4 regions of the Propionispora vibrioides genome follow, and region 2 is predicted to be linked to each of the others. Evidence: riboswitches for the same ligand, from Rfam matches in the RefSeq annotation. Region 2 holds a riboswitch; each other region holds the start of a gene.

Region 1 (7,773 bases), on a different contig from region 2:
GGATGTTTCCTACTTTGTGACAGATATTCTCCGGGAACTCAAAGAGGAGGTGGAGAAGGTTGCCAAAGCTGAATTCGACAGTGATTGGAATATTAAAAAAGATACTATTTTACCTGATTCTGATAGCAATATGGGAATCGGCTTATAAGCTGGGCGTAGATATATTACACGTTTGGAAACCTTATATTTTCCCTTCGCCGGTGGATGTTCTGAAAACGCTGGCCGGCCTGATTGACGACAATAGCCTGGGGATTGCCGTGCTGGCCAGCGCCAAGCGCATTTTTATCGGCTATTTGCTGTCCATGGCGCTGGGAATTGTAATCGGTCTGCTGGTGGTCCGGTTTAAGTATCTGGATGAGAATCTTAGCCCTCTTATTTTAGGTATGCAAACGCTGCCAAGTATTTGCTGGTTGCCGTTTGCTATTTTGTGGTATGGACTTAACGAAAGCGCCATTATTTTTGTCATAGCCATAGGTTCTACCTTTGCTGTTGCCATGTCTATCGAATCAGGCATGAAGAACATCAACCCGCTCTATTTGAGAGCCGCTAAAACCATGGGCGCCAAGGGATTTACCATCTACAGGTATGTAACTATTCCGGCCAGTCTGCCCAGTCTGATTTCCGGTTTGAAACAAGGCTGGTCATTCGCCTGGCGGGCACTGATGGCTGGTGAGATGATGTCGGCTACCAAGGGACTGGGCCAGGTGTTGATGGTTGGACGGGATTTGGCCGATATCAGCCAGGTAATGGCGGTTATGCTGGTCATTATTATTTTAGGCGTTGCCGTCGACAAACTGATTTTCGGCCGCTTGGAAAACAATGTCCGTCAAAGATGGGGACTAAACAGGGCTTAATGATCGCAAATAGAAAGGAACAAACTCATGAAATTGGAAACCAAGGTGTTGCATACCGATGTGCTGATCGTTGGCGGCGGGACGGCAGGTTGTTTTGCCGCATTGACCATGGCCGAGCGGTCGGATGTCAACGTGCTGATTGCCGAAAAGGCCCATATTAAGCGCAGCGGCTGTCTGGCGGCCGGCGTCAATGCCCTGAATGCTTATATTGTGGAAGGACAAAGTCCGGAAAGTTATCTTGCCTATGTCAGGCAGGATGCGGCTAAAGTCATCAGGGAGGACCTGGTATACTCCATGTCCAAGCGGCTCAACGCTGTTACGGCAAAGCTGGAGAAACTGGGCCTGGTCATTCTGAAAGACCGGGACGGAAAATATATGGCCCGCGGCAACCGCAACATTAAGATCAACGGCGAAAATATCAAGGTGCTGCTGGCCGAGGCCGTGGCGGCATCGCCTGGCGTTACTGTTTTAAACCAGTTTTGTGTAACCGATTATATCGTGGACAATGGTGTGGTCACCGGAGCGTACGGGTTTTCGATTACCGAGCCTGTTTTCTATGCTGTTTACGCCAAGGCAGTCATCTGTACCACCGGCGGCGCTGCCGGGTTATACAGACCCAATAATCCCGGTTTTTCCCGCCACAAGATGTGGTACTCTCCGTTTAATACGGGAGCCGGCTACGCGATGGGGATTCGCAAGGGCGCGGAGATGACCACCTTTGAGATGCGCTTTATTGCGCTGCGCTGTAAAGATACCATTGCACCCACCGGGACAATTGCCCAAGGCGTTTGGGCGCCGCAAATCAACAGCCGGGGTGAGGAATATGAAAAGCAGTACGGCGTTCCCAACACATCGCTCAGGCTGTATTCGACCGTGCAGGAAAATCAACAGGGCCGGGGTCCCTGCTATCTGAAAACGGCGGGTATTACTGCCGAACAGGAGCAGGAGTTGTATAAAGCTTATTTAAATATGGCGCCTTCGCAAACGCTGCGCTGGCAGGAGAGCGGCCGGGGGCCGGCCGTGGAGCATGTGGAGATTGAGGGGACGGAGCCTTATATTGTCGGTGGACACACTGGCAGCGGTTATTGGGTGGATACGCGGCGCCGGACAACGCTGCCGGGATTGTACGCTGCCGGCGATGTGGCCGGCGGCAGTCCGCAAAAATATGTGACAGGTTGTCTGGCGGAAGCCGAAATCGCCGCTTTAGCCGTCCTGGAGGATATTCAGGACAAACCGTCCCCTGTCGCCGATCTGGCGGAGATTGACGGAGAACAGGAAAAAATTCTTGCTTTCTTAACTCAATCGGTCGGCTTATATCAAACGGAACAACTGGAAGAAGCCATGCAGAAAACCATGGATGAATATGCCGGCGGGATCACGGTGGGATACGTATATAACCGAAAAAAACTGCAGGTGGCCCAAGGTCGTATGGAAGAGCTGCTGGTCCTGGCCAGGCAGCTCAGTGCCGGCGATATGCATCAACTAATGCATATCTATGAACTGCTTGACCGTCTGTATGTATGCAAAACACTGATTGCTCATTTGGCGGCACGGCAGGAGACACGCTGGCGCGCTTTTCAGGAAAACGCCGATTATCCCTGCCAGGATGACGAACACTGGCTGAAATATGTGAATTCCCGCCAGGAAGCAGGCAAAGTGCGCATTGTGCTGCGGAATATTGTCGAGAAGGATGAGATCTATGAGCATACGGATCAATAAAGATAACTGTATCGGCTGCGGCGGTTGCCGTCAGGTGTGTCCGGGCAGCTTGCTGTATGCTGATGAACAAGGGAAAAGCGAAATCCGCTATCCTCAGGATTGCTGGGGCTGTACTTCCTGCGTCAAGGAATGTCCGGTTGCCGCCATTCAATTTTACTTGGGGGCGGATATCGGCGGCCGCGGCGGTTACCTTTACACCAGACGGGAAAAGAATTATCTCCATTGGGTTATGGTAGGCCCGGATGGTACGGAAACGGTGATCACCATTGATAAACATAAGGCAAATGCGTATTAAGGAGGCAGTTATGGATCATTTGGATAGTTTAGAGGCACAGAGCATTTATATTTTGCGGGAAGCCTATAAAAAGTTTGGCAAATTGGGCATGTTGTGGTCCATCGGCAAAGATTCGACCGTGTTATTGTGGCTGGCGAAAAAAGCTTTTTTTGGTCATTCGCCTTTCCCGTTTATTCACGTAGATACAACCTATAAAATACCGGAGATGATTGCCTATCGTGACCGGATAGCCAAAGAATATCAGTTGGATTTGATTGTGCACACGAACGAGGAGGCGCTGCGGGCTGGTATGGGGCCGGATAAAGGACGGCTGGTTTGCTGCAAGGCTTTAAAAACTGACGGACTGCAGCAGGTTGTGACCCAGTATGGCTTTGAAGGGCTGATTCTGGGCATTCGCCGGGATGAAGAAGGGTCCCGGTCCAAAGAAAGAGTGTTCAGCGAACGAAATAAGGATTCGGAATGGGATTATACCAACCAGGCTCCCGAATTATGGGATCAGTTTAAAACCGATTTCCCCAAAGGAAATCATATCCGGGTGCATCCGATTCTCCACTGGAATGAAATTGATATTTGGGCCTATATTGAACGGGAGAATATCCCGTTGGTCGATTTGTATTTTGCCAGAAACGGCAAGCGCTACCGCAGTTTGGGCTGTGCTCCCTGTACCGGACAGATTGATTCCCAGGCAGTGACGGTGGCGCAAATTATTGAAGAACTGAAGCACACTACGGTGAGCGAGCGGGCTGGTCGGGCGCAGGATCAGGAAGATTCCTACGCCATGCAGAAGCTGCGCAAAGACGGTTATATGTAAAGGAGAGAAAACGATGGTAGTTGCCAGAGAATCATTGAACATCGTCGTAGTGGGACATGTCGATCATGGAAAATCAACCGTCATTGGCCGGTTGCTGTATGATACCAAATCTCTGCCTGAAGGCGCGATTGAACGGGTGAAGCGGATTTCTCAGGAAAAGGGGAAGCCCTTTGAATACGCCTATTTGCTGGATGCCTTTGAAGAAGAGCAAAAGCAGGGCATTACCATAGATACCACGCAATTGCAATTTCATACCGAACAGCGGGATTATGTCATTATTGATGCACCGGGGCATAAGGAATTCTTAAAGAATATGATTTCCGGCGCAGCCAACGCTGAAGCGGCCTTGCTGATTGTAGACGCTAATGAAGGCATTCAGGAGCAATCAAAGCGTCATGGCTATATTCTGTCCCTGCTGGGCATTCAGAAAGTATATGTGCTGATCAATAAAATGGACTTGATCGGCTATTCGGAAGCCATTTATAATCAGATAAAAAAGGAAATGCATGAATTTTTGGGTAACCTTCAGGTATATCCCTTGAAATACATTCCCGTATCGGCGTTTTGGGGTGAGAATATTACGCTGCATTCGGAAAAAATGCCCTGGTACAAGGGGGAGCCACTGTTGACTGCCCTGGATTTGTTTGAAAAGGATCGCGGACTGGAAGACAAAGCGCTGCGGTTCCCCATACAGGATGTTTACAAGTTTGATCACCGGCGCATCATTGCCGGGCGGATTGAAGCGGGAACCTTGCGGGAAGGCGATGAAATCGTTGTCGTTCCCGGCCGTAAAACGACCCGGATCAAAACCATCGAGTACTGGGCGGAGCGGGATAAGACCAAGCATTCCCAGGCCGGCATGTCGGTAGGGATCACTGTGGAAGATGAGTTTTTTAACCAGCGCGGTGAAATGATTGTTCATAAGGAGGATATTCCGCTTATTGCCAATACTTTTAAGGCCAATATTTTCTGGATGGGCAAAAGGCCTTTGCAAAAAGGACAGGAATATAAGCTGAAGCTAGTCACCCAGGAGGTGGAGTGCGAGATATATTCCATTACCAAAGTAGTTGATGCTACAACGCTGGCAGCTACGGGAGACGCCGGTCAGGTGAATACCAACGATGTGGCGGAAGTGATTATCCGGACGAAGCGGGAAATCTGTTTTGACGAATTCCGGAACAATCCGGTCACCGGGCGGTTTGTGCTGGTTGACGGCTACGAGATATGCGGCGGCGGAATTGTATCCGGTTTGGTGGAGGGCCTTAAGGCAGGAAGCTCATTGGTAAAACAGGATAAGGAATTGATCGTCGGCTGCTTTGATGAATACTATTATATTCTCTCGGAAAACCGGCTGGAACGTTTGCCGCGTAAAGCCCATAACTTCCATGTGGGCGATGTGCTGCCGATTACAGGAGACAGCTATGAATATCCGCAGGACTTTGATTTGGTGGATGCCAGCGGCGGCTTGGCCGCTAAGGTGCGCAATGCCAAGCTGCAGACGCTGGTGTCGTTGGCGGAATATACCTATAGCGGGGTGCCTGTCCTCAATCCGCAGGGCTTTTATGTTCGGGTAGCGTCGGCCGAAGATCTGGCCTTATTTCGGCAGGAATACGCCGCTGCAAGCGGTCCGTCCGGTGCTGTGGTGAATAAGTGGCTTTCCTTCGGCAAGTTCCGGGAAGTCCGTTTCCTGCCGTCCCGGCAGACGCTGGAAGTTGAATACCATATTTAATTATATTTTGGCACAATTATTTTGGTCCCGTTATTGACGGCAGGGGGCGAAGGGGTTACAATCAAATTATAATTTCATAAAATTGCCGAGGGAGCTCATGTTATGGGCTGAGAGTGGACTAGTAAGCACCTTACCTCTAAACCTGATCGGGATAATGCCCGCGTAGGAAGTGTATGAATTGGTTATGCATGACGCGCTATCGTTCCGGTAGCGCGTTTTTTGTTTATGCCTGCCTGCGTTGTCGGCAACATATTCTGTCCGGGGCAGTTTGCACATCATTCCGGGAGGTGAATAGGTTGAAGATTACAGTTAATGGAAAACCGCTTGTTCTTACTGTGCCAATGACGATCAGTGACTTTATAGAAAGCCATCAGTTGAATCCGGCCACGATTGTTATTGAATTCAATGGGGCCATTGTCGCAGCAGATGGCTGGCCGTCGCTAATTATGCAGGAAAATGACAAAATGGAAATTATTACTTTTGTGGGGGGAGGCTGACCGATGAAGGATGTATTGGAAATCAGCGGACAATCATTACAAAGCCGGTTATTTTTGGGAACAGGAAAGTTTTCAGCCAATGCTGTTATTCCTGAGGTGGTCGCTGCCTGCGGTGCGCAGGTGGTGACTGTCGCCTTACGGCGGATCGATCTGCAATATCCGGAAGAAAATGTGGCGTCCTATATTCCTCAGGACTGTATCATCATGCCCAATACTTCCGGTGCGAGAAATGCCGCCGAGGCTGTTCGCATTGCCCGTCTGGCGCAGGCCGCCGGCTATGGAAACTGGATCAAGGTGGAAGTGATTGCCGATAACCGGTATTTGCTGCCGGACAATTATGAAACCATCAAGGCGATAGAGACTTTAGCGGCTGAGGGCTTTATCGTCCTGCCCTACATGTCGCCCGATTTAGCGGCCGCCAAACGGATGGTTGAGGCCGGGGCGGCGGCAGTAATGCCTTTAGGAGCACCTATCGGCAGCAACCGCGGCTTAAAGACGAAGGAACTAATCAGGATTTTGATCGAAGAGATACCGGTGCCTGTGATTGTCGATGCCGGACTGGGGCGTCCCTCGGAAGCAGCCGAGGCCATGGAACTGGGAGCGGCTGCCGTTCTTGTTAATACTGCCATTGCCACCGCCGGAGAGCCTGTTTTGATGGGCAGTGCGTTCAGGCAGGCCGTGGAAGCGGGTCGTAAGGGGTATTTGGCCCGACCTGGCGCTATCCGCCGTGAAGGGGCCGCTTCTTCGCCGCTGACCGGGTTTTTACAGGAGTAGTTTGATTAGCATCATTTAGCCCAAGCTTTGTTCAGGAGGGGAGCCTATGAGTTTTTATGGGGAACTGAAACGGTATGACTGCTTTGATTTTGACGGATATTTTTCGCGGCTCACGGCAGCCGATGTGGAGCAGGTGCTGCATAAGGAGCGGTTGCAGGTCCTGGATTATCTCACCCTGTTGTCGCCCCAGGCGGAAGGATTTTTGGAAAGCATGGCGCAAAAAGCCAGCAGGCTGACCATCCAGCATTTTGGCAAAACCATGCTTTTGTATACGCCGCTGTACTTGTCCAATTATTGTACCAATCAGTGCTTATACTGTGGATTTAATACGAAGAATATTTTGCACCGGAAAAAGCTTTCGTTGAACGAGGTGGCGACAGAGGCCGAAGCCATTGCCCGGACCGGCTTGAAGCACATTATTATTTTGACGGGTGATTGCACTAAAGAATCGCCGGTAACCTATATTGCGGATTGCGTGAAAGTATTGAAAGACTATTTTTCTTCCATCAGCATGGAAATCTACGCCCTGACTTGTGAGGAATACGAACAGTTGGCCGCAGTTGGCGTGGATGGTGTTACGCTTTATCAGGAGGTATATGCCCCCCTGCTTTACGCAGAACTTCATCCGGCAGGACCCAAACGGAACTTCCGGTTTCGTTTGGACGCACCGGAACGGGCCTGCGCCGCCGGCTTGCGTTCGGTCAATATCGGTGCGCTGCTGGGGCTTAATGAATGGCGGCGGGAAGCCTTTCTGACCGGTGTGCATGCCGATTATTTGCAAGCCCGGTACCCCGCAACCGAGATCAGCATTTCACCACCCCGTATGCGCCCCCATGCCGGCGGTTATCCGCCCAAGGCGCTGGTTACCGATAAGAACCTGGTTCAGTACATACTGGCTTACCGGTTGTTTATGCCGCATGGCGGGCTGACTCTTTCCACGCGGGAGAGCGCTGTGCTCCGTGACCATCTGGTAGGCCTGGGGGTGACGAAAATGTCGGCAGGTTCCTGCACCGCTGTGGGCGGACGGACCGATAAAGACGAAACAGGACAGTTTGAGATTTCCGATGAGCGGACGGTGGCCCAGGTGGCGGCCA
Region 2 (7,773 bases):
CAGTGCCGTGCCGCAGCGCGGGCAGTAGGGAACAATCTTATGGCCTTTGTAGAGCAGGTCTTTATCCCAAAGCTGCTTTAACGACCACCAGACCGATTCGATATAGTCGTTGTGATAGGTTACATAGGGATTCTCCATGTCAATCCAATAAGCTACCCGCTCGGACATTTCCTTCCATTGCGTGGCATAAGTAAACACGCTTTCCTTACATTGCTTAATGAAAGCTTCCACACCATATTTTTCAATTTCCGGCTTGCCGGAAATTCCCAATTTCTTTTCCACTTCAAGCTCCACCGGCAAACCGTGAGTGTCCCAGCCGGCTTTGCGAAGCACCTTGTAACCTTTCATGACCTTATAGCGGGGAATCAGGTCCTTGATAACCCTGGTTACCACATGACCGATATGCGGTGTGCCGTTAGCTGTCGGCGGACCGTCATAAAAGGTAAAATACTCCTTGCCTTCATTCATGTCAAAGTTCTTGGCAATGACTTGTTTTTCTTCCCATAAATTCAGGATGGATTTTTCCATTTCCACAAAATCATTTTTCGGACTTACTTTCTTATACATGTTCTGCCCCTTTCTCTTGTTCCTTCCTTAAGACAACACTGCCACCCGGCGGATCGTTGTTAAAAATAAAAAACACTTCGCCCCCTGTCAGGACGAAGTGTTTACCTTCGCTATACCACCTTCACATTCAGGTACTGCATACCTTATCCTTTAACGCAGGAATACGAATGGACCTACTGTAAGTATAGTAGTGAGTCACTACACTAGTTCAGTCATCGGCTCTCAGGTGATTTTCTTCCGGCAATCCCCCGCAGGTTCTCAGCTTTCCCTGCTCTCTGTACGGTTCCCGACCGAAATACTCTTCCTGTTCACAGCCTTTGGTAAAACCAGATTCAAATATTCATCGCTATTATACGTCTTACGTATAGGAATTGTCAAATGGTTCTAAAGCAAATTTCTAAGGAACCGCTGATTTGGTATGCTTGCCGGCATAAGGCGGGATTTTTTCATCTGCTAAGGTTTTGCTGACACAGCCAGGTGAAAAAGGTTCCATCGGACGCGCAGTGCGAATAAGTCAGCGGTGCTTTAAATATCCATAGTTGTAAGGGTAAGGTGCCCCGCAGTATAATAAGCTCATGGAGGTGCTGATCATGTCTAAACGAAAACAGCCTATACCCTGTGGTACAATCAATCCCAATACCCTTAAAGTTCCCGGCAAGCCAAACCGGGCCATGACACCGGAAGTAAAACTGGCTCCCGTCTGGGTTGACCGGAAAAATGATTACCGACGTCATAAAGAAAAGCAAAAAATCCGCCGCGATTCCGATGATTATGGAAACGGCGGATTTTATTTTGGTCTACCTGCTATTTAAGATCATTCTAACTATCTGATTTTGCTTTTTTAAAGCATTCCCTATTATTTTTATCCTAACCGGAAATCCCCCATAGATTACCATTCTCTCTACTTACATCTATGCAAATACCGCGTAATATCCATCAGGGCTAAGTAAATCATTTTATTTCCAGCATATAGCCATAAGCACGGACTGATTTTAAACAGGAATCCTTCATTCCCAGCTTCCGGCGCATTCGGTACACCAGGGTATTTATTTCGTCTGTCCCCACTTCTACCGCATTATTCTGCTCTAGGTTCATCCGCTCCGGCCAGACGGCCTGTTTAATCCGGTCATAAGACACCGCCGTGTTGGCATGGTCATAAAGCAGCTTTAGAAAGAGCCACTCTTTTTCGGTCAGCGGAATGGGCTGTCCTTCAATCCGGCATTCCCGTTTCCTGTCATCCAGTATAACACCAGCTCCGTCAGAGCTTACTGTCACCGGCTGTGTCAAGTCGATGGTTACTTCATCCAACGCCGACTGAACAATCCGAAACACGGCCACTCCCATCGACAAAGAAATTCGATCACCGCTAAGAATGGGATATTTCTTATGACTGAGCAAGCGCTTCTCATTAAGAAAAGTCCCGTGCTTGCTGCCGGTATCACAAACCTCCAGACCATCCTTATGATGGTAAATGCAACAATGACAGCGGGATATAAGGAAATTGGAAAAGCTGATATCGACCTGCTGCTTCTCGCTGGAACGGCCCAGACAAAATTCGCCTGGTTCCAATTTTAAGCGGGTCCCTATTTCAAACGGTTCTCCCCTTTCGATAACAAGCCACACCTGTTTTTGCATCGGAAGTCTCCTACAGATTATTTAGAGAGGGGCCTTCCCGCAGCTTTCATGCAGCGGCCCGGCTCCTCTATTTATTATAAGTTCCGATTCATTTATCAATCAAGCCGTACTTTTTTAAAATATCCAGGGTTACCTTCTTGGCAAAAGCGCCGCCGGTTTTATTTCCTTGCGGACTGTCAAGCTGAGTAGCATAGAGATAGGTCCTTCCCTTTACATTGACGAACCCAACAAACCAGCCCAGATTGTCTTTGGAGCTTCCGGTTTTCCCGTACAGCGCATATGTATCTCCCTCTTCTAAAAGCATCATCCGTTTAACCGTCTTCATCACATCTTTATCGAAAGGCAGGGTTCCGGCATACAATTGCTCCAGAAACTCAACCTGTTCCAACGGTGAAATGGTCAGCGAGCTGTTTAGCCAGAACTGGTCAATGCCGCCGCTGATGTCCCGGTTGCCGTAAGAGCATTGGTCCAGCCAGTACTGCATCCGCTCGGCGCCAATATCACGGGCCATAGCCTGATAATACCAGACTACGGAATAGCGCATGGCCGACCCCAGCGTATGATCCCGGTTCCACACCGCCAACCCACGGTCGGTGCCATCCCAGCGCTTCACATCGTACTCGTCCTGCACCACTTTGGTCTGCAACCCAATCAGCGAGTTCATGATCTTAAAGGTAGAGCAAGGCGACTGCCGGACATTCGCTCTGGCCGGATTGTAGACAAACATCTTGCCGGTTTGCATATCTTTTAAAATGAATGTTCCTTCCTGGCGGGGGAAAAATTCGTCCACCTTGATGGCAGTTACATCCAAGGGAATCACCTTAGGCTCCTGCTGCCGTGCCGATACCGCTGCCACAATCCCCACAAGCATACTTAACAAAAGAATCAGCCCTGTCATAATCGTACTCTTTTTCATAGCTTCACCCCTGTTTTTCTTCTATACGTCCATTATAATAGTTTGCTTAACAGGGAACCATGGCTGGCGTATGACAGGTTGCTGATTTTTGCCTGACAAGCTGCAGACTGATACTTTCGCCAGGCTGGCAGGCTCATTAAATCAGCGGTTCTCTAGGAAAGAGCCACCACAATGGCTCCGGCGGCGATAAGTGCGACACCGATGCCATTTAACAGGCTGATGTTTTCGCCCAGCAGCATGACAGCCAGGATCGTGGCCATCACAACACTCAGCTTGTCAATGGGCGCTACCTGTGATACCTTACCGTACTTAAGGGCCAGGAAATAAAACAACCAGGACAGGGCCCCGGCTATCCCGCTAAGCACAATAAATAACAACGTCCTTTTATCGGCCAAAATAACTGGTATCTGCTTAACACTCCCCTGCAATACCACTACTCCCATTAAAAAAATGGCCATGACAATCGACCGGACGGCTGTAGCCGTGTTGGCGTCCACTGTCTGCAGGCCAATCTTGCCAAAAATAGCCACCAGCGCTGCCGTTACAGCCGATAGCAAAGAAAATACCAGCCATAAATAATCCAATTCGCCTACTCCCTTTCTTTTTCACTATACTATGCAATCGCCCAATATCCGTCAACTCTTCCCAGCGGACAATAATTCTCTCACCTTCTCCGCTATCGGAATATCGGCCGGGGCAAATGGATAACCGGTGATTGTGTTCCCGTCAACCCAGGCAAGTCCGTCATGAACGGTCGGCCTCAGGCTGCCGCTTTGCCAGGTGACGATATAGGCCATTAACCGGATAACGCCCCGACCGTAGTCGTAGATGCTTTCGGTTAAAAAGTCTCCCACTGCGACTTCGATTTGAAGTTCCTCCCGGATTTCCCGTTGCAGACATTTCTGCGGTGTCTCCCCCTCTTCGACCTTGCCACCGGGAAATTCCCACAGATGCTCCAGCGCGTCGCCTGTTCGCCGTTTAGCGATTAGGCACTTGCCGTCCTTTAATAAAACAGCAGCCGTTACATGTCGCATGACCTAAGCTCCTTTAGACAATATGATGATGGCGCGATATTCTCACCGTTTATACGACTGTCCACCTGATAGCTTTGCTAAATTCCTCGTCAGTCAGACTGTATATAGTATCCAGCAAATTGGCCCGGAACATGCCGGTTCCCTTTACCGGCAAGGAAAGTTCGCCACAAATGCCTAGGAACGCCGTCGCCAACACCGCGCCTGCCAAAATACGACCGGTTGAAATAAAGCTGGCGACCAACACATTGAGCATACAGCCGGTTCCCGTGATCCTCGCCAGCATGTCACAGCCATTTTCCAGCAGGAAAACGATCCGGCCATCGGTAATCACATCCACCCGGCCGGTTACGGTGATAACTGCGCCGGTAGCCAGCGAGAGCTCCCGCAGCCAACGCAGGGTATCGGCCATATTATCTCCGGTCAGGCTGTCCTGTTCGCCGGCATCAATTCCCTGGGCATGACTTTCTCCTTTGCTAAGCGTCTTGATTTCCGACATGTTGCCTTTGATCACGGCAGGGCGGCATTCGGCAATAAACTCCCTGGCAAAGTCAAGACGCAGGCGGCTGCAGCCCACACCGACCAGATCAAGCACCGAAGGCAGCTTCCGTTCACTGGCCACTTTGCCGGATACACGCATGGCCGCCATGCGGCTGTCAGTTATATTGCCTAAATTGACCGCCAAGGCAGCCGCCGTCGCCGTAACGCCGGCCACTTCGGCCGGATGCTCCGCCATGATCGGCTTGGCCCCGGCGGCCAGAACGGCATTGGCGCAGTCATTGATTGAAATGGGATTGGTAATGCAGTGAATGAGCGGCCTGCGTTCCTGCACCTCCCGCCGGACAGCCAGCAGCCCGGCAAGCGAAACATCAGCCTTTGTCATAGACCACCGCTCCTAACCGACTCTGACATACTGCCAGCATGCCCGTCTTTTTCAAAGCTGTCAAAAACACATAGGCAATCGAACCGCCGATCAAGGTGGCCGCGATAAAGAGCGGCAGATAAAAAGTCCAGGTCAGCCCGGCCTTGCCCCACAGAAAGGTCATCACCGGATAAGAAACAAGAGCACCGATCACGCCTGTGCCAAGCACCTCGCCTATAACAGCCCAGATCAGCCGTCCCTTAAAATACCGGTACAACAGACCTGACAGCAGGGCGCCAAACACCGCACCGGTCAACGCCAGCGGCGGGATGCCCATTAGCATCATCCGGATGATGCCAATCAGTGTGGCGCACAGCAAAGAATACCAGGGTCCCAATAAAACAGAACATACAATGTTGATCACATGGGCCATCGGGCACATCCCTTCAATCCGCAGGATAGGGGAAATCACCACGCCAATGGCCACCAGCATGGATAACATCACCATCTTTAAGAGTCCCGCATTTCGATTCATCAAAAAACACCTCATCTGTAATAATCTATGGCAAGCATGTACATATGCTTAATCCCTGCTGACAGGCCATGTCATACAGGGATACTACAGAAAGGCATATAAAATCACATAGCAGTTCCCCCATGGCATAGCCATCAGGCCGGTCGAGGCTCCAAAGCCTCCTCTCATCCCGAAACACGAGCTCCCTCGCTATGTTAGTTGTCGTTTGTCACCGGTGCAGGACGCTCCTCCTCCACCACTTCCTCCGGCAAAAACTAAAACCTTACCGGATGAACCCTACGAACAATAAAAAAGGATATACCTGCCGGCATATCCCTGCTCTACCTATACATCATAGCAACACAATTCACATTCCTACGTTGGCATTATCCAAATCAGGTATATGGGTCAAAGTTTGATTACTTCCTCTCAGCCTGCTACACAAGCTCCCCGAAGAATATGTGGTTTTATTTATTATATCATACAGGCCCACTTCCGTAAATATAAGAAGTACCCTCTTATGGCTGCTTAACACCGGCTTTCGCCGCCTGCTCCTCGGCATATAAATCTGCCGGATTTTTCTGGGAAGGGACATCGAAATAAGCCTCCAGCATTTTGCGGGCAATCGGCACGGCCGAGTCGGCACCAAAACCGCCCTGCTCAATCAGAACAGCCACCACGATCTGCGGATCATCAAACGGCGCATAGGCCACAAACCAGCCATGATCGTCACCATGAGGATTTTCCGCCGTACCCGTTTTGCCGGCAATCGGGATGGGAAAGCCGGCGAAGGTAGTCGCCGCCGTACCGCCCGGCAAGGCGACATCGCGGAGAGCGCTCCGTATGAGGTTAAGCGTTTTAGCCGATATGTTGATCGTTCCCACTTCCTCCGGCTGGAAGACTTGCATGGTCTTGCCGTCAGGGCTGGCAATTTTGCTGACAAGATAGGGACGGTAACGATGCCCTCCATTGGCTATCTGGGCCATGACATTGGCCACCTGCAGCGGCGTCGCCAGTTGGAATCCCTGCCCTATGGCGGCGTCAAAGGTTTCCGACAGATACCAGTCTTCTTCATACACTTTCATTTTATATTTTTTATTCGCTACCAGACCGTTTGATTCACCCGGCAGTTTAATACCGGTGTACTCACCAAGGCCGAACATTCTCGCATACTTTTCCAGATTGTCGATACCCAGCCGGTTTCCCATTTCATAAAAATACACATTATCCGATTTGGACAACGCCTCGCGGAAATCAATCAAGCCCAGCGCTTCATTCTGCGCGTTTCCCTTGGGAATAATCCAATGCTTGCCTGTATCGAGAATCTTTTCTTCCGGCGTCACCTTTCCCAGCTCCAGCGCTGCTGTGCCCGTCACAATTTTAAACGTCGAGCCCGGCGGATATTCACCGGCAATCACCCGGTTCTGCATGGGATTGAACGGATTATCATTGATTACCTTCCAGTCTTTTTCCGAGATGCCGCCATTAAACAGGTTGGGATTAAAGGCCGGCCGGCTGACCATCGCCAGCACCTCACCGGTTTTAGGATTGATCGCGACGGCAGCGCCGGCTTTTGCTTTACTGTTGCCCAGTTTATTCTGCAAGTAGGTAAGCTGCCGGTCCATCGCCTCTTCCGTAGCTTTCTGTACGCGATAATCAATAGTAAGCCACAGGTCATTACCGGGAACCGGTTCCTTCCGGCCCAGCCGTTGGATCGGCCGTCCGGTCACATCCACTTCAACCTGCTCACCGCCGTCCACACCGCGCAGTGTTTTATCATAGACCTGTTCCAGACCGGACTTGCCAAGAATGTCACCACTTTTATAGCCGTCGGCTTTCCCTTTTTCCAGTTCGCTGTCGTTGATTTCCCCCACATAGCCGAACATATGGGCGCCAAGATCATTGTATATATAACTGCGCACCGCCTGAATCGCCAGTACCACGCCAGGCAGATCGCTTTTCCGTTCTTCGATCTTGGCCACAATGTCCTGTCCCACATCGTTTTTCACGATAACCGGATTTAGCGGGTTTTCCTCTTTTTTGACTTTGTTTAAAATCTCCTCCGGCTTAACCTTGAGAATATCCGCCAGTTTAGCAATAACCTCCTGTGAAACCGGTCCGTCAATCGGCATCAGGGACACGGAAAAACCGGGGCGGTTGTTCACCAGCGGCGCTCCGTTGCGGTCATAGAAAGTTCCCCGCGGCGCCGTCACGGTAATCAAGCGGATGCGATTTTGCTCAGCCAAGG
Region 3 (7,773 bases), on a different contig from region 2:
TCTACCGTACTGTTGCTCTTGGAAATGCCAATACGTTCACAAAAATCACGGATAGCCTCCGGTGTATAGCCCCGCCGGCGCAGTCCGGAAATGGTCGGCATGCGGGGATCATCCCAGCCGTTTACCTGTCCTTCCTCCACCAAAGTCCGCAGATGCCGCTTGCTCATCACCGTATTGGTCAAATTCAGCCGGGCAAATTCAATTTGCTGCGGCCGGTCTTCAATTTCGAGCGCCTCCAGCACCCAGTCATAGAGCGGACGGTGCGCTTCAAATTCCAATGTACAAATGGAATGGGTAATCCCTTCTATGGCGTCGGAAATCGGATGGGCATAGTCATACATCGGATAGATACACCAGGCATCGCCGGTACGGTGATGATTGGCCCGCAAAATCCGGTACAATACTGGATCACGCATGTTTAAGTTCGGCGAAGCCATATCTATTTTTGCTCTTAACACCCGTGAACCATCGGCAAATTCTCCCTGCCTCATACGCTCAAAAAGGTCCAGGTTTTCCTCTACCGAACGGTTACGGTAAGGGCTTTCCTTGCCCGGCTCGGTCAGGGTGCCACGGTATTCTCTAATGCTTTGGGCATCTAAATCGCATACATAGGCTTTACCCGATTTAATCAGCTGTACGGCATATCCGTAAAGTTTAGCAAAATAATCGGAAGCATAAAACATCCGGTCATCCCAGTCAAACCCCAGCCATTTTACATCTTCTTTGATGGAGTCGACATATTCGACATCCTCTTTGCTGGGATTGGTATCGTCAAACCGGAGATTGCACAGTCCCTCGTATTTGGCAGCCGTACCAAAATTTAAACAGATAGATTTGGCGTGTCCAATATGCAGATAGCCGTTCGGTTCCGGCGGGAAACGGGTATGAACCCTGCTGTCATGTTTGTTGTTTTTCAGATCTTCATTAATTATATCGTGAATAAAGTTAGAAGCTACTCCCGGATTGGTCGTCATATTCCTACTCCTTTGCCACAGTCTAATGGTCTGTCTACTTTGAAAGCGTAAAAAAATTCGCGGGAAAAGGCCCGTGAAGTCATTATGGTTTTAGAATAGACGGACCATTAGCATAATATTGTTTTGCTTTTCGCTATAAAGCCAGTATTTCCTGCATGTATGTACCATAAAGGAAATTATAGCAAATTTTTTTAGTATTAGAAAGCTATTCCTGCCGTAAATTTTGACATATACAGAAAATTACATTATTATAATAGTATAGATAAATTCTCTTTACCTTACTCGTTGCCAAGCAAGAATTTTTTCGTAAGCCAGCCCGCAACCAGTAGGTGATTCTATTTAATTACATGTAAGCAAAGGGGGATTAACGAATGAACGCAGTACAATACAAAAAAATTCTGGTCCCTGTCGACGGTTCTCCCAACTCCTATAAGGCGGTCCAGCATGCCGGCTATCTGGCCGCTTGCACCGGCGCCACCGTAGGCTTGTTGCATGTTATGATTTCTTTTAAAGATTTACAGGTATATGCACCGCTGGGAACCACGTATATTCCGGAAGATTTTATGGAAAATGCCGAGGAATTCGGCAACCATGTCCTGGCAGAGGCGGTTGGCTTGTTGCCGCCGGAGGTACACAGTGCCACCTTTCTGGAACTGGGCTCACCGGCAGAGCGGATTCCCGGCTTCGCCCAGACCCAAGGCTATGATGTTATTGTGATGGGACGACGGGGCCTGGGTGTACTGAAAGAGCTAGTCATGGGCAGCGTGAGCCATTATGTTTTACATCATGCCAAGTGCCCGGTTATGGTCATTAAATAAATTACACATATAAAGAGAGGCGCCCGGAATGATTACCGCTCCGGAACGCCTCTCTTTTTTATTTAATGCACAAGTCCTCGCCATTCATCAGTTTTTTCATATTTTTCATCGGACACATCTTGCCGCACATGGTACAGGTATCTTCCGCTTCCGGTGCCGACGATTCCCGATAGCGTCTGGCTTTTTCCGGATCAATAGCCAATTCGATCATTTTGGGGAAGTTAACATCGGCCCTGGCCGCACTCATCGCATTATCCCATTCGCGGGCACCTGGAATTCCCTTGGCGATATCCGCCGCATGGGCGGCAATCCGGGAGGCGATAATTCCTTCTTTCATATCCTCCAGATCAGGCAGTCTGAGATGCTCCGCCGGCGTGACATAGCACAAAAAGTCGGCGCCATTAGCTGCCGCGATAGCTCCGCCAATAGCACTGGTGATATGATCATAGCCGGGCGCCACATCAGTCACCAGCGGTCCCAGCACATAGAACGGTGCGCCATGGCACAACCGCTTTTCCAGCATCATATTACCGGCAATTTCATTGAGCGCCATATGGCCGGGCCCTTCAATCATAACCTGAACATTTCGTTCCCAGGCCCGTTTAGTCAGCTCTCCCAGTGTAATTAACTCTTCAATCTGTGATGCGTCGGTAGCGTCCTGGATACAACCCGGCCGGCAGGCATCGCCCAGACTGATGGTTACATCATATTGTTCGCACAGGTCCAGCAGTCTATCATATTGCTCATAAAAAGGATTTTCCCGCTGATTGAGTTCCATCCAGGCAAACAACAGCGACCCGCCTCGGGAAACAATGTGGGTAAGCCGCTTATTTCGTTTGATACGTTCGGCCGTAGCCCGGTTAATGCCACAGTGAATGGTCATGAAGTCAACTCCATCCTGGGCATGCCGTTCGACCACCTGGAAAAACTCATCAGCGGTAATATCCTTTAGCTCCTTGTCCAGCATCCCTACCGCATCATACATGGGCACCGTGCCAATCATGGCCGGCGAAAAATCAATCAATTTACGGCGAAACTCCTGTGTCTTGCCATAACAGCTCAAATCCATAATCGCTTCTGCTTTTAAGTCGATCGCTTTTCTGGCCTTTTCCAGTTCCAGGTCAAGATCGCAGCAGTCTTTCGACACGCCCAGATTGACGTTGATTTTTGTCCGCAGTCCGGCGCCCACGCCTTCCGGGGCCAGGCTGGTGTGATGTTTGTTGGCCGGTATGACGACCTTTCCCTCGGCAATTAAGTCCCGCAGCCGGGTTACTTCCATTCTTTCCTTTTGGGCCACAAGCTCCATCTGCCGGGTAATAATTCCTTTTTTAGCGGCATCCATTTGTGTTGTGTAATTCATCATGCTCCCCCTTTAAGATTATGTATAAATAAAAAACGGGCTGCCTAGAGCAGCCCGTCATTTCATTGTTCTAAGCTATCCCTACGGTGGTGCTAACCACATCAGGTTCCAAGGGTCGGAAATCATTCCTCTCAGCCACACGGCGCCCCCAGCTATGTTGTGTCATATATGATTGTCTATAAAAATTGTAATGTATTTTACTTTCTTTGTCCAGCTACTTTTTCCCTCGCTTATTGCAGCAGCCGTAAAGCCTTGTTCTCAGTCGGGACCCGGACGCCTACCAGCAAGATAAGATTAAGCAGGGAAAATAGCAGGGCCGTTACCATAGCGTCAAAGATCATGGGAATACAAAATAATTCCAAACAGACCGCCACATAATTGGGATGCGGCACATAGCGGTAAGGGCCGCGCCGTATCCGCGCCGCTCCCGGTACGATTAAAATCCGGGTGTTCCAATAGCGCCCTAAACTCCCCATGCACCAATACCGGAGGACCTGAGCCACTGCCAGTCCCACGCCCCATATATACCAAAAGCTGTGCAGCGTCGGTCCGTTATACAGGCTTTCGCTCAGCAGACAACTAAACCAGGCTATATGCAGCAGAAAAAACAACGGATAATGCCTTTTGCCAAATTCCTTTGCCCCTTGTTTAAGCAACCAGGTCCGATTTCGCCGGGCCAGCAGCAGTTCTCCCAGACGCTGGCAAACCAGACAGCCCAGCAATAGATAAAAACCTACCGCTACCATTGAAACAATACCTGCTCGGCGCAAAAACCGGGGCCCATGGATAGCAATATCCCATACTGGCCGGCCGGTTCCGTTTTGCGCAAAAAGTCCGCCAACACAAAGCAAATGGAGGCGCTGGACATATTGCCATAGCGGGCCAGTACCTCGTAGGCCAGGCAGAAAGTCCCCGGTGCCAGAGCCAGGCTGTCTTCATAGGCCTGCAACACTTTCACACCGCCGGGATGCACAAGATAATGCTGGATTTTTTCCTGCTCCACGCCCCAATAGCAACAGGCCTGTTCCATCACACCAGGCAGCCGTTCCCTAATGAGCGAAGGAATGTCGCGGGAAAAGCGTACTTTAAAGCCCGATTCCACCACATCCCAGCCCATAATCGCAGCGGTATTGTCAAATAACGTACTATAGCTATCAAGCAGCACCGGGCCATGACCTGTTGCTCCCAGCACAACAGCGGCGGCGCCATCCGAAAAAAGTCCCGTTCCGACGACATTGGCCTTGGAGGCGTCGCCATGCTGAAAGGTTAGACTGCATAATTCCACAACCACCAGCAGCACCAATTTCTCTGGCAGCGCTTTTACATATTCCGCGGCTCGTGCCAGACCGGCGGCTCCACCGGCGCAGCCCAACCCCCAAAGCGGCAAACGGACGGTATGGCGGGACAAGCCCAACCGGGACAGTAGTTTTGTATCCAGCGTCGGTGTGGCAATACCGGTAGAGGAAATAAAAAAAACGGCACCAATATCGCCGGGTCCGGCGCCGGCCTGGTGAATGGCTGCCCGGGCCGCCTGTTCAGCCAGTTCTAAGGCCTGGGTCTGATATAAAGCATTGGCCTCAGCAAAGCCATGAGGAACGGTATACCACTCCAGCGGACATACCAAATGCCGGGTTTCAATTCCCGTATTGTCGAATACAGTCAACAGCTTATCTAAACGGCTCATTCTTTCTTTAAATACACCGGCTACCAATGCTTTGACTTCTTCCTGCCTGACACAATATGACGGCACTGCCGTGCCTACTGCCATGATTCTGGCCCCACTCATATCATCACGCCCTCACTTTACTAGTTAGCCGGTGGCCTCCCTTAATAAACCGGCCTTACTCCCTCGCGCAGACCGGCGATGGCCGCCGCATGCAAAGTCACGGCCTTTCCCAGCAACCGTAACAGTGTATATATATGCTAAAAAGGGCCAGACTTTCGTAAAACTTTACCGGCAGCTTATAGATTTAACCCATGTGGGGATACTAGAAACTAATTAAAGCGTGTTGGCACGAGTTGACTTGCTCAGATTTCGAGCGGATTTTTTCGCCGGACAAGGCAAATTTCCGCAGAAATACCGGACGTATTTCGAGGAAATTTAACGCAGTACGACGGAAACTACGCCGGAAGATGGGTGATGAACACTCATGTCGACACGCCTAAACTGCTTGTATTAAAGGAGGCCGCGTTATGCTGCTTAGTTTACTGGCAATGAAAATGCTGGACCCGGTCATGGATGAAGCCATGGTAAAAATGATGACTGAAGCTTATGAAGACAATCCCTTCCTATTGGTTACCGCTCTGGAAAAGCTCACTCCCCGGGCAGCCATCGAGGCGGCCATGCGGGCCGAATCAGGCACCGTACTGTCAAGACCGTTAGGCAGCCCGGTTGTACGCTCTCCCTGGCAGGACATCCTGCTCAATCCGCGGCAGCTTTTTTCCCTGCCAACCGCCAGCCTGAAAGAAGTAAGCACCAGGACGGTGATCGGACCAACCGCGAAAAAACCGCTGCTGCTGGACATACCGATCATGATTACCGGTATGTCCTATGGCGGCTCTTTGAGCCTGGCGATGAAAGAAGCCCTGGCCCAGGGTGCGGCCCTGGCCGGAACGTCCACCAATACCGGTGAATCAGCTGTTACGCAGGAGGAAAGAAAGGCGGCCCGTTTTTTGATCGGCCAATATCACCGTGGCGGCTTTCTCAGTGGTCAGGAACAGCTTAGCCAGTTGGACGCCATTGAAATTCAGCTCGGCCAGGGTGCCTGGGGCGGCGCTGTCGAAGAACCGATTACCATTCCCAAAGACGAGCACCTGCAAAAAACCTGGCAGTTGGAGCATGAAAAAAGCCCCGCCACCATTTACTCACGGATGCCGGGCAAAAGCTCCACCAAAGACTACATCACGATGATTGATTCTATGAAGTCCCAGTACGATGTTCCCATCGGTGTGAAAATTGCCGGGACTGATTACTTGGAATATGAACTGGCAGTCATTGCCCAAACTCAAGCCGATTACATCGTCATTGACGGCGCGGAGGGTGGTACTTCTGCCGCACCGCCTACCCTGCAGGACGATCTGGGGCTGCCCACCCTTCATTCCCTGGTACGAACGGTACAATGGCTAAAGGAAAATAAGCTGCGTGACCGGTTCAGCCTGATTATTGCCGGCGGCCTGACAACGCCCGGGCATTTTCTAAAAGCACTGGCGTTGGGGGCGGACGCCGTCTATATCGGCACCATTGCCCTCATGGCTGCCATGCACACTCAGGCACTCAAGGTCGTCCCGCAGGCCCCCCCTTCCCAACTTGCCTTATATACCGGTAAAATGAACGACAAGCTGGACATTGATCAGGCAGCCCGCCACCTATTTCAATTTCTTACCTCCTGCACGCAGGAAATGAAGTTAGCCGTCCAGGCTCTGGGAAAACACTCCTGCAAAGAGCTGTGCCTTGAGGACCTGGTAACCGTCGACCGGGAACTGGCTGAATGGACCGGTATCCGCTATGCCGGTCAAAGCCGCAAAAAGCAGACCGTCGAACTGGATGAATACACCGGCAGCCACACTGCCACCGAAACTGTCGCGCCCACTCTGCACTAGTACCTACCTCGTCAACCCTAAAACAGTCCTTAAGTTTTAAGTGATGTAATAAGCTCTGCCGTTTTCTTTCTGCGGCAGAGCTTAAAAACATGAATTCAACCATTAGGAAACGCCGTATAACCAATGATTTTCCCGCCATGCTTTGTTACATTTTCTTGCCATAACCCTATTATACCCACGAGAATGTGCCTTGTCCGGCGAAAAAATCGCTTGCTGCCCTAGGGAACCACTGATTGCGCTTTTGCTTCCTTGCCAGCCGAAAAAATCTCTCGCCAGGCCGGCAGGCTCATTAAATCAGCGGTTCCCTAGCATTTCCGTGATTGAATTCAGGTTCTAACTTTTTTGACATAACTAATGCGTAGTTCTGCTCTTTTATAGTATAATATATAGAGTATTGCTGTATTTTGGAAAGGAGTTACTGTATGGCTACTATAAACGAAAACTATTTAAAACTTCCCGGCAGTTATCTATTTGCCGAAATAGCAAGAAGAGTTGCTAAATTTAAAGAAGAAAATCCGTCGGCCAATGTAATCCGCTTAGGTATCGGCGACGTAACCCGTCCTTTGCCGCAGTCGGTTATTACCGGCTTGCATGCCGCCGTGGATGAAATGGCTAATGAAAATACGTTCAGAGGCTACGGCCCGGAACAGGGCTATCAATTCCTGATAGAAAAAATTATTCAGACCGATTACAATCCGCGCGGCATCCAGCTTGATGTAGACGAAGTCTTTGTCAGCGACGGTTCCAAAAGCGATGTCGGCAACATTCAGGAAATTTTCGGCCTGGAAAACAGAGTGGCCATCACCGATCCGGTATATCCGGTCTACCTGGATACCAATGTCATGGCAGGAAGAACCGGCGCACTTGGCCAGGACGGCAGATTCGGCAATGTAGTGTATCTGACCTGCAATGCGGAAAACAAATTCGTCCCCCAGCTTCCGTCAGAAAAAGTCGATCTCATTTACATATGCATGCCTAACAATCCTACCGGCACCACCCTGACGAAAGACGAGCTGAAAGT
Region 4 (7,773 bases), on a different contig from region 2:
GGATGACCGGGAAGCCGATCACCGGTTGGTGGTGTCGCCATGAACTGGGCTGAACGCATCTCGCCGGTAGTCAACTCCATCCCTCCCTCCGGCATCCGGCGTTTTTTCGATATCGTTTCAGAAATGGAGGACGTCATTTCACTGGGCGTAGGCGAGCCTGACTTCATTACGCCCTGGCATATTCGCGACAGTTGTGTCGACGGCCTGCACCGGGGCTATACTTCCTACACTTCCAACTTTGGCCTGCTGGAGCTTCGCGAAGAGATTGCCCGGCTCAAACAAAATGAATTCGGCGTTACCTATAATCCACGCAACGAGATTCTGGTCACGGTCGGCGTAAGCGAAGCGCTTGACCTGGCGATGCGGGCTTTGCTTTGTCCCGGCGACGAGGTCCTGATCCCGGAGCCCTGCTATGTATCGTACAAGGCCTGCGTCACCCTATCCGGCGGCGTTCCGGTGCCTGTATCGACCACTCTGGAAACAGAGTTCCGGGTAACCGTAGAGCAACTGGAAAGCAAAGTTACACCCCGTACCAAGCTATTAATTATCGGCTATCCCAACAATCCCACCGGTGCCGTTATGCCCCGGGAGGAGCTTGAAAAAATCGCCGGTTTTGCCAAAAAGTACGACCTCATTGTCATTTCCGACGAAATCTACGGTAAGCTGACCTATGACGGCCAGCATACCTGTTTTGCTTCCCTGCCGGATATGAAAGACCGTACCATCTTGCTGGACGGTTTTTCTAAGGCCTACGCCATGACCGGCTGGCGCATCGGCTATGCCATGGGCAACCCCGATTTTATTGCGGCTATGACTAAAATTCATCAGTATACTATGCTTTGCGCGCCGATAACTGCCCAGATCGCCGCTATTGAAGCCCTGCGGCGCGGCGAAAAGGCTGTCCAGCAGATGGTCGGCGAGTACAACTTCCGTCGCCGGCTCATGCTGGACGGTCTGCACAACGCCGGTTTGTCCTGTTTTGAGCCCAAGGGCGCCTTTTACATCTTTCCTTCTATTAAAGAGACCGGCTTATCGTCCTTGGCTTTTGCCGAACAACTGTTGAAAGCAGAGAAAGTGGCTTTAGTCCCCGGCGATGCCTTCGGCACCTGCGGCGAAGGCTTTGTCCGCTGTTCCTATGCCACCTCCAGCGACAATCTGGCCGAGGCCCTGGAACGCATCGCCTGTTTCGTAAAACGGTTATCCCGCTAGAAATATAAAAAGGCCGTAAAGACAGTCGTTCCTGTCTTCACGGCCTTTTCCGTTTATAAAAATTAATCCTTGACCTTGTTATATAACGCAATAAAATAGAACACAATGGCAATGATACCGGCAATCTGGATAAATGTTAAGTTATGAATGTCCAAAATAGCAATCCATGCCACAAACAGCACCGATAAGATTTTATCCTTTGTCGAAAGCTTTTTAAACAAACGCTTGCTTCCCCCTTTTGTTCTAGCTGCTATTATCATACCACAGATTGCCCAAAAATTCTAACCTAAATGGAATAACCCCGCAGCCGGCCGGGGCTGCGGGGTCGAAAAAATAAAGAAATGAAATCAGGGAGAAAACATCTCTTTATTTGTCCCGGTATCTCCGAGATGTTTTTAGTATACCCCTTTTTTCTTTGAATTCCGTTTAGCTTAGAGCTATTTTGCTGTTTTTTTCTTAAGAATCAATCGGAAAGGATTCCTTACGGTGTCGGCGAATTGTATAGGATATAACAGAAAGGATACAGTGATGATCTACACAATTACCTTTGCCATTGGCTCCAAGCAGCCTGATTATGACCGTCTTACCGCCGCACTCCGCGCCTTGGGCGATGCCATACCGGCCCTACCGTCCGTGTGGCTGCTGGACAGCCTCTATGACGCCAACCAGATTTTCGAGGCCATCGGTCGTTACCTTGCTCACGAAGATCGACTGTTTGTCGCCGAAATTACTGACAACAGCATGGGCTGGATTGAGGAGCCGGCCAGTTATTGGCTGTCGCAAAAATTCGGACTCTATTAAAAAACAGCGCTTCCTCCAAACAGGCCGGCTATATGCCGGCCTGTTTTTGCTGTCCTCCCACCTGGCGCACCAGCTTAAGCAATATGGCTGTGATAACCATGACCGGTATGGTCGCGCCGGCGATAAAATCAACCTCCAGCATTTGATAATACAGCCAAACCCCAATGCCCCAAACGGCCAACGCCGGCCAGTCAACCAAGAGACCTGCTGTCACCTGCCGGCGGCCGTGCCAGAAATAATCGCTGAACAGAACAGCAAATAGCGGTGCAAAAACTGAGCCAATAGCCAGCAAAAAGTCCTGATAAAGTTCCATATCCACCGCAAGCGCCAGTGCCGTACCGATTGCCGTCAGTACTAACGCCATCCATTTTTCATTCCAGGCCGGCACCAGATTGGCAAAACTGACTCCGGCAGAATAGGCATCCATAAATGTAGTCGTCACAGTGGCCAGCACAATAATGCCCAGGGCGCCAAAGCCCAGACCAGCGGCCAGCATCATGGCCGACGGATCGGCACTACCGCTCACCAGTGCCGCTCCCAGGCCGATAATATACATCCAGCAGCTGCCAACAAAATAGCCGGCCCAACTGCCCCACACGGCACCCTGGCGGTTTCGGGCAAAACGGGTGTAGTCGGCGATCAGCGGCAGCCAGGATAACGGCATAACCACGCTCAACTCCAACGCCCCGCCAAAAGATATGCCGCCAACCGCCTCTTTGGTCAGAGCGCCGGTATCATGAAAGACGACCTGGCTCAACATCACCGTTACGCCCAGCAGCAATACCACGGCAGCCATATTCAGTTTTTTCCAGCCTCCTTCGCGGCCCAGCGCAATCCATAGAGCTACCAGCGCGCCAATAAAAAGACTCCATACTTGCAGCTGGTCCCAGCCCCACAGCAGCCTGGTCACATCATTGGCTGAACGGGCAGCCGAAATGATCATGACTGCCGTCCAACCCACCAGTTGCAAAATATTTAAAGCAGAAAAAAGATAAGAGCCATATACCCCAAAAGAAATTCGCGTAGAAAACAAGGCTGGAATTCCCTCGCGGGCACCAATGTAGCCGCCCAAGGCCAGCAGCGTTGTTCCGGCCAGATGACCGAGGAGCACCGCCAGCAGTCCCTGCTTAAATCCCAGCGGCGCCAATAGACCGCCTGTCATAATCTCAGCGATTGATACCGCCGCACCAAACCATAAAAATAAAAAATGACTTCCCCGTACCGTCCGGTTATTTTCCTGCATCTTAGTTCGTTCCTTTCCTAACAACCATTGATTTTCTTATCCTGGCTCCCATTAAAAGATTAGAAAGACTGCAAAGACCCCAAGCTTTTAGTGGAAGTTCAGTATTACATCCCTACGGGATAAAAAAACTGCTTTCAATTACCATCAGCCCGGTCAATAAAAAAAGCATCCTCACGGATGCTAACGGTTAAAAACAGGCCCTTCTATCCGTCATCCCTCCGCTGGCATTATCCAGATCAGGTTACAGGTCATAGACATATCGGGTCTATATCTCAGCCGGCCTTCCCAGCCCCCTGTGACAGGTATGTAATTGGTATCAGCGTATCACAGATTTATCAAAAGGTCAATTTATTCCGGAAAGAGCTTCCGCAAAAACCCTGCTGTCTGCCTGGCAATGCCGTTGGCGTCGAGACCATACTTTTTTAGCAGCAGGGCATGAGCGCCATGCTCAATAAACTCATCCGGCAGCCCCAGGCGCAGCACACGGCTACCCGCCAGCCCCTGGTCGCTAAGACATTCCAGAACGGCAGATCCAAAGCCGCCAGCCAGCACATTTTCCTCCACCGTAATCAACGGACCGGTTTCCGCTAACAGGTGAATAACTGACCGGTCCAGCGGTTTAACAAAGCGGGCATTGACTACCCCGGCGTCAATACCCTGTTCCTGCAATTGCGCGGCAGCTTGTTGGCATGGGTTTACCATGGAGCCGATAGCAACCAAGTTAACATCCCGCCCCAGCCGTAATACTTCGGCCTGCCCGACAGGCAAAACCTGCAGCGGTTCACTCAAATCGACCCCGATCCCGATCCCGCTGCCTCGCGGGTAGCGCAGGGCTACCGGCCGATTTCCCTGCAGCGCCGTATACAGCATATGCCGCAGTTCCCCCTCGTCCTTCGGAGCCATGCAGATCAGATTGGGTATATGCCGGAGATAGGAATAATCAAACACACCGTGATGCGTCGGACCGTCTTCCCCTACCAGACCGGCCCGGTCAAGAGCCAGCACCACCGGCAGCTCCTGCAGACAGACATCGTGCAGCACCTGATCATAAGCCCGCTGGCCAAAGGTGGAATAAAGCGCAATGACCGGTTTCTTCCCCTCACAGGCCATCGCCGCCGCCATGGTCACCGCATGAGGTTCGGCAATACCTACATCAAAAAAACGGGCCGGGAAACGGCCGGCAAAAGCTTTTAGCCCCGTTCCTTCCGGCATAGCTGCCGTAATGGCGGCTATATTTTTATCGGCTTCCGCCAGGGTCAGCAAGGTGTCACCAAATACCCGGGTATAGGTGGGTGGTCCGTCCTTTTTGATAATCTCGCCGGTTGCCGCATGAAAAGGTCCTACCCCATGAAAGATATCGGCATTTCGTTCGGCTGGAGCATATCCTTTTCCTTTGCGGGTCAGCACATGGAGGACAACGGGGCCGCTCATTTGCTTTGCTTTTTCCAACAGTCCGGTCAGGTCGGCCAGATCGTGTCCGTCGATCGGACCGAGATAGGTAAAACCCAACTCTTCAAACAGCATCCCCGGAATAAAGAAATGCCGCACACTGTCTTTCAGCCGCTCCGCCGTCTGAACCATCCGGTCACCGATCGAGGGAATACGCCGCAGCAAATGTTCAAGATCTTGTTTGACCTTCGCATAACCGGGAGCCGTCCGTATTTTGGCAAGATAGCCGGACATGGCGCCTACATTCCTGGCAATGGACATCTCATTGTCATTCAGTACCACAATCAGTTTGGTGCCGATATGCCCGGCGTGATTCAAAGCTTCATAAGCTTCCCCGCCAGTCAACGACCCGTCGCCGATTACCGCCAACACGTGATTGTCCTGTCCCGACATATCCCGCGCCACCGCCATGCCGACAGCCGCCGAGATGGACGTACTGGCGTGGCCGGTGGCAAACGCGTCATGTTCGCTTTCACTGCGCTTCGGGAAGCCGCTGATACCGCCCATTTGCCGCAACTCATGCAAGGCACCGCCCCGCCCCGTCAATATTTTATGGACATAAGACTGGTGACCCACATCCCAGATCATTTTATCCTGTGGGCTGTCAAACACTTTATGCAAAGCCAGGGTAAGCTCCACCACCCCCAGATTGGGAGCCAGATGGCCGCCTGACCGGGCTACCGTTTCAATAATCAGGCTGCGGATTTCTCCCGCCAGCAAAGTAAGTTCGGCAAAAGTCAGCTTCTTAATATCTTGCGGACTGTTGACACGTTCTAAGAAAGTATGCAAAATTCGTTCTCCCTCCTGAAACTAATACCGGAAATAGTTCGCCATGTTGGAAGAAATCCCCTGCCATTTTGCACAAAAGTTCATTTTTACTGCTCCGCCAACTTTGAAACTGGAAGCTACGGCGAGGCAAAGTTTTTGTCAGCCAAGACGCCTATATGTCGACTGACGACCACGCCGGCTGACGAAATTTTGACCGTCAGCAATTTCTGTTTACAAGGTTTATGGAGCACTAGAGATCTGTAAACTCTAAACCTATAGAATGAATTGCGAGAGATTTTTCGTCCTGCAAGACGAAGGAGGTGCGCATATCGGGAATACGCAAGCCGACGGCAACTAAGCAGGGCGGAAAGATCTCGTAAGAACACTAAGAATTAGGGATTACAGACTACCAGGTAACATAAAGAAATTTTACAGTTCACCTTCCCGCCGGCTCATCCGTATAATAAAGTAAAGACACAATAAGGGGTGGTCCTGTTGGTAATTGATTTTAATGAGCAAAAGTTCCGCAACGAAGTCAAGTCAATGGTTCGTCCTTTTGGCTTAAACAAACATCAAGTGGATGAAGTCATACGGCACGCTCTGGCGGCAGTCCGCCGGTCAAGTAAACCGGTTCGCGGCAATCCGGCAATTCCCGGCAAAGAAGAATGAAATAAAAAGAAACTCACCTTCCGGATTGGTAAGGTGAGTTTCCTCATGCTACAACATGTAAAGACACAACCTATCTATTTATGGAAAAATCAACAGGTCGACGTGTCATTATCGTTACCGATGCAGCAAAACAACAACAAAATAATAATAATGATAATAAACCAGCTACCTCCTGGTCCAAAGCCACCATTTCCACCCCAACGCATGATTATAACCTCCTCATAGCTTAATACAGAATCTACTGTATCCTATGTCGGATGAACGTTAGAGGTTACTCTCCCGCCGAGAAAAATGAAAGTTATGCTTCAAAGACCCGGGCCACATCCTCCAGGCACTTGGTAATTTCAATATGCTGCGGGCAATGGCGCTCACATTGCCTGCAGGCAATACATTCCGAAGCCTTGCCATGGATTTTGGTGTAGTTATTGTAGTAGAGCTGCTGCAGGGAAAAGCCCTTACTCACCGCTTGCTGTTCCGTATTGTACAGCGCAAAATACTTGGGAATCGCTATATTTTTCGGACATTCATCCACACAGTACTGGCAGGCGGTGCAGGGAATGGCAATCGCCTCATTAATAATCGTAACCGCCTGTTCGATAATAGCCTGCTCTGCCTGGCTAAGCGGCTGAAAGTCGCTCATGTACTCCGTATTGTCCAACAGTTGCTCCTTATCGGACATCCCGCTCAGTACCATCATAACCCCGTCCAGACTGGCAGCATACCGTACCGCCCAGGACGGCACCGATAAGTCCGGCCGGTACCCCTTAAACAGCGCTTCCGCTTTTTCCGCCACCTTAGCCAGCGCCCCGCCTTTGACAGGCTCCATCACAATAATCGGTTTATTGTGTTTGCGCGCCACTTCGTAGCACTTCCTGGACTGGATACTGTCATTATCCCAATCCAGGTAATTAATCTGCAGCTGCACAAAGTCCACTTCCGGATGGGCCGTCAGAATTTCGTCAAGCAAAGCAGCATTGTCATGATAGGAAAACCCGACTTTTCTGGCCTTGCCTTCCCGCTTCTTTTGCTGCACAAAACCGAAGCTATCCAATCGTTTGGCTGTTTCGTAATTGGTTACGCCCAGATTGTGAATCAAATAATAATCGAAGTAATCAACACCGCATTTTTCTAATTGCTCATTGAAAATGCGCTCTTGATCTTCCTCGACTTTGAGAAACATCGTCGGCAATTTGCTGGCCACCGTAAACCGGTCGCGCGGATGGCGCTTGATCAAGGCTTCGCGCAAGGCGATTTCGCTCTTGCCGGAATGATACATATAGGCAGTATCAAAATAAGTAAAGCCTCTCTCCAGAAACAGATCGACCATCTGATTCAACTCCGTGAAATCAACACTGGTCGGATCATCCTGCTTAATCAGCGGCAATCGCATAAAGCCAAAGCCTAATTTTTTCGCTTCCATGTCGTACCCCTCCATGTTGTTATGGAATGATTAGGGAGTGTCTTCAAACAATTAGCGAACTGATCAGTGATGCGTGACTTTCGTGACAGACAAGACAAAATTTCGCAGGAATACTGAACTTTATTCCCGGGAATTTCAACGAAGTATGGCACAAAGGGCGCTGTCAGCGGACGTTCCGATCATTTGAAGACACGACCTAACTAAAATGCCGGAA

The links. Region 2 has a riboswitch for thiamine pyrophosphate ahead of thiW (energy coupling factor transporter S component ThiW). Riboswitches for the same ligand answer to the same signal wherever they lie in the genome.
Region 1: another riboswitch for thiamine pyrophosphate. It lies ahead of thiS (sulfur carrier protein ThiS); the one in region 2 lies ahead of thiW (energy coupling factor transporter S component ThiW).
Region 3: another riboswitch for thiamine pyrophosphate. It lies ahead of thiC (phosphomethylpyrimidine synthase ThiC); the one in region 2 lies ahead of thiW (energy coupling factor transporter S component ThiW).
Region 4: another riboswitch for thiamine pyrophosphate. It lies ahead of cytX (putative hydroxymethylpyrimidine transporter CytX); the one in region 2 lies ahead of thiW (energy coupling factor transporter S component ThiW).

The regions. Positions count from the first base shown of each region.
Region 1 is NZ_FODY01000035.1:2,138-9,910, forward strand. It holds gene BMW43_RS19160 (ABC transporter ATP-binding protein) at 1-148, shown strand, start outside; gene BMW43_RS19165 (ABC transporter permease) at 60-854, shown strand; gene BMW43_RS19170 (adenylyl-sulfate reductase subunit alpha) at 882-2,573, shown strand; gene BMW43_RS19175 (4Fe-4S dicluster domain-containing protein) at 2,554-2,868, shown strand; gene cysD (sulfate adenylyltransferase subunit CysD) at 2,879-3,679, shown strand; gene BMW43_RS19185 (sulfate adenylyltransferase subunit 1) at 3,693-5,408, shown strand; TPP riboswitch at 5,486-5,595, shown strand; gene thiS (sulfur carrier protein ThiS) at 5,705-5,905, shown strand; gene BMW43_RS19195 (thiazole synthase) at 5,909-6,679, shown strand; gene thiH (2-iminoacetate synthase ThiH) at 6,726-7,773, shown strand, end outside.
Region 2 is NZ_FODY01000009.1:110,146-117,918, reverse strand. It holds gene ileS (isoleucine--tRNA ligase) at 1-567, opposite strand, end outside; gene BMW43_RS09550 (hypothetical protein) at 1,158-1,379, shown strand; gene BMW43_RS09545 (FHA domain-containing protein) at 1,519-2,202, opposite strand; gene blaOXA (class D beta-lactamase) at 2,291-3,118, opposite strand; gene BMW43_RS09535 (EamA family transporter) at 3,271-3,702, opposite strand; gene BMW43_RS09530 ((deoxy)nucleoside triphosphate pyrophosphohydrolase) at 3,754-4,152, opposite strand; gene thiM (hydroxyethylthiazole kinase) at 4,202-5,032, opposite strand; gene thiW (energy coupling factor transporter S component ThiW) at 5,019-5,546, opposite strand; TPP riboswitch at 5,880-5,988, opposite strand; gene mrdA (penicillin-binding protein 2) at 6,044-7,773, opposite strand, start outside.
Region 3 is NZ_FODY01000035.1:15,208-22,980, reverse strand. It holds gene BMW43_RS19260 (glutamine--tRNA ligase/YqeY domain fusion protein) at 1-974, opposite strand, end outside; gene BMW43_RS19255 (universal stress protein) at 1,346-1,792, shown strand; gene thiC (phosphomethylpyrimidine synthase ThiC) at 1,851-3,152, opposite strand; TPP riboswitch at 3,213-3,312, opposite strand; gene BMW43_RS19245 (isoprenylcysteine carboxyl methyltransferase family protein) at 3,383-3,898, opposite strand; gene BMW43_RS19240 (type III polyketide synthase) at 3,892-4,938, opposite strand; gene BMW43_RS19235 (FMN-binding glutamate synthase family protein) at 5,346-6,752, shown strand; gene BMW43_RS19230 (LL-diaminopimelate aminotransferase) at 7,175-7,773, shown strand, end outside.
Region 4 is NZ_FODY01000005.1:47,034-54,806, forward strand. It holds gene BMW43_RS05855 (Lrp/AsnC family transcriptional regulator) at 1-43, shown strand, start outside; gene BMW43_RS05860 (aminotransferase class I/II-fold pyridoxal phosphate-dependent enzyme) at 40-1,209, shown strand; gene BMW43_RS21030 (hypothetical protein) at 1,272-1,430, opposite strand; gene BMW43_RS05865 (hypothetical protein) at 1,738-2,010, shown strand; gene cytX (putative hydroxymethylpyrimidine transporter CytX) at 2,039-3,253, opposite strand; TPP riboswitch at 3,450-3,559, opposite strand; gene dxs (1-deoxy-D-xylulose-5-phosphate synthase) at 3,602-5,491, opposite strand; gene BMW43_RS21035 (hypothetical protein) at 5,966-6,139, shown strand; gene BMW43_RS05880 (aldo/keto reductase) at 6,438-7,559, opposite strand.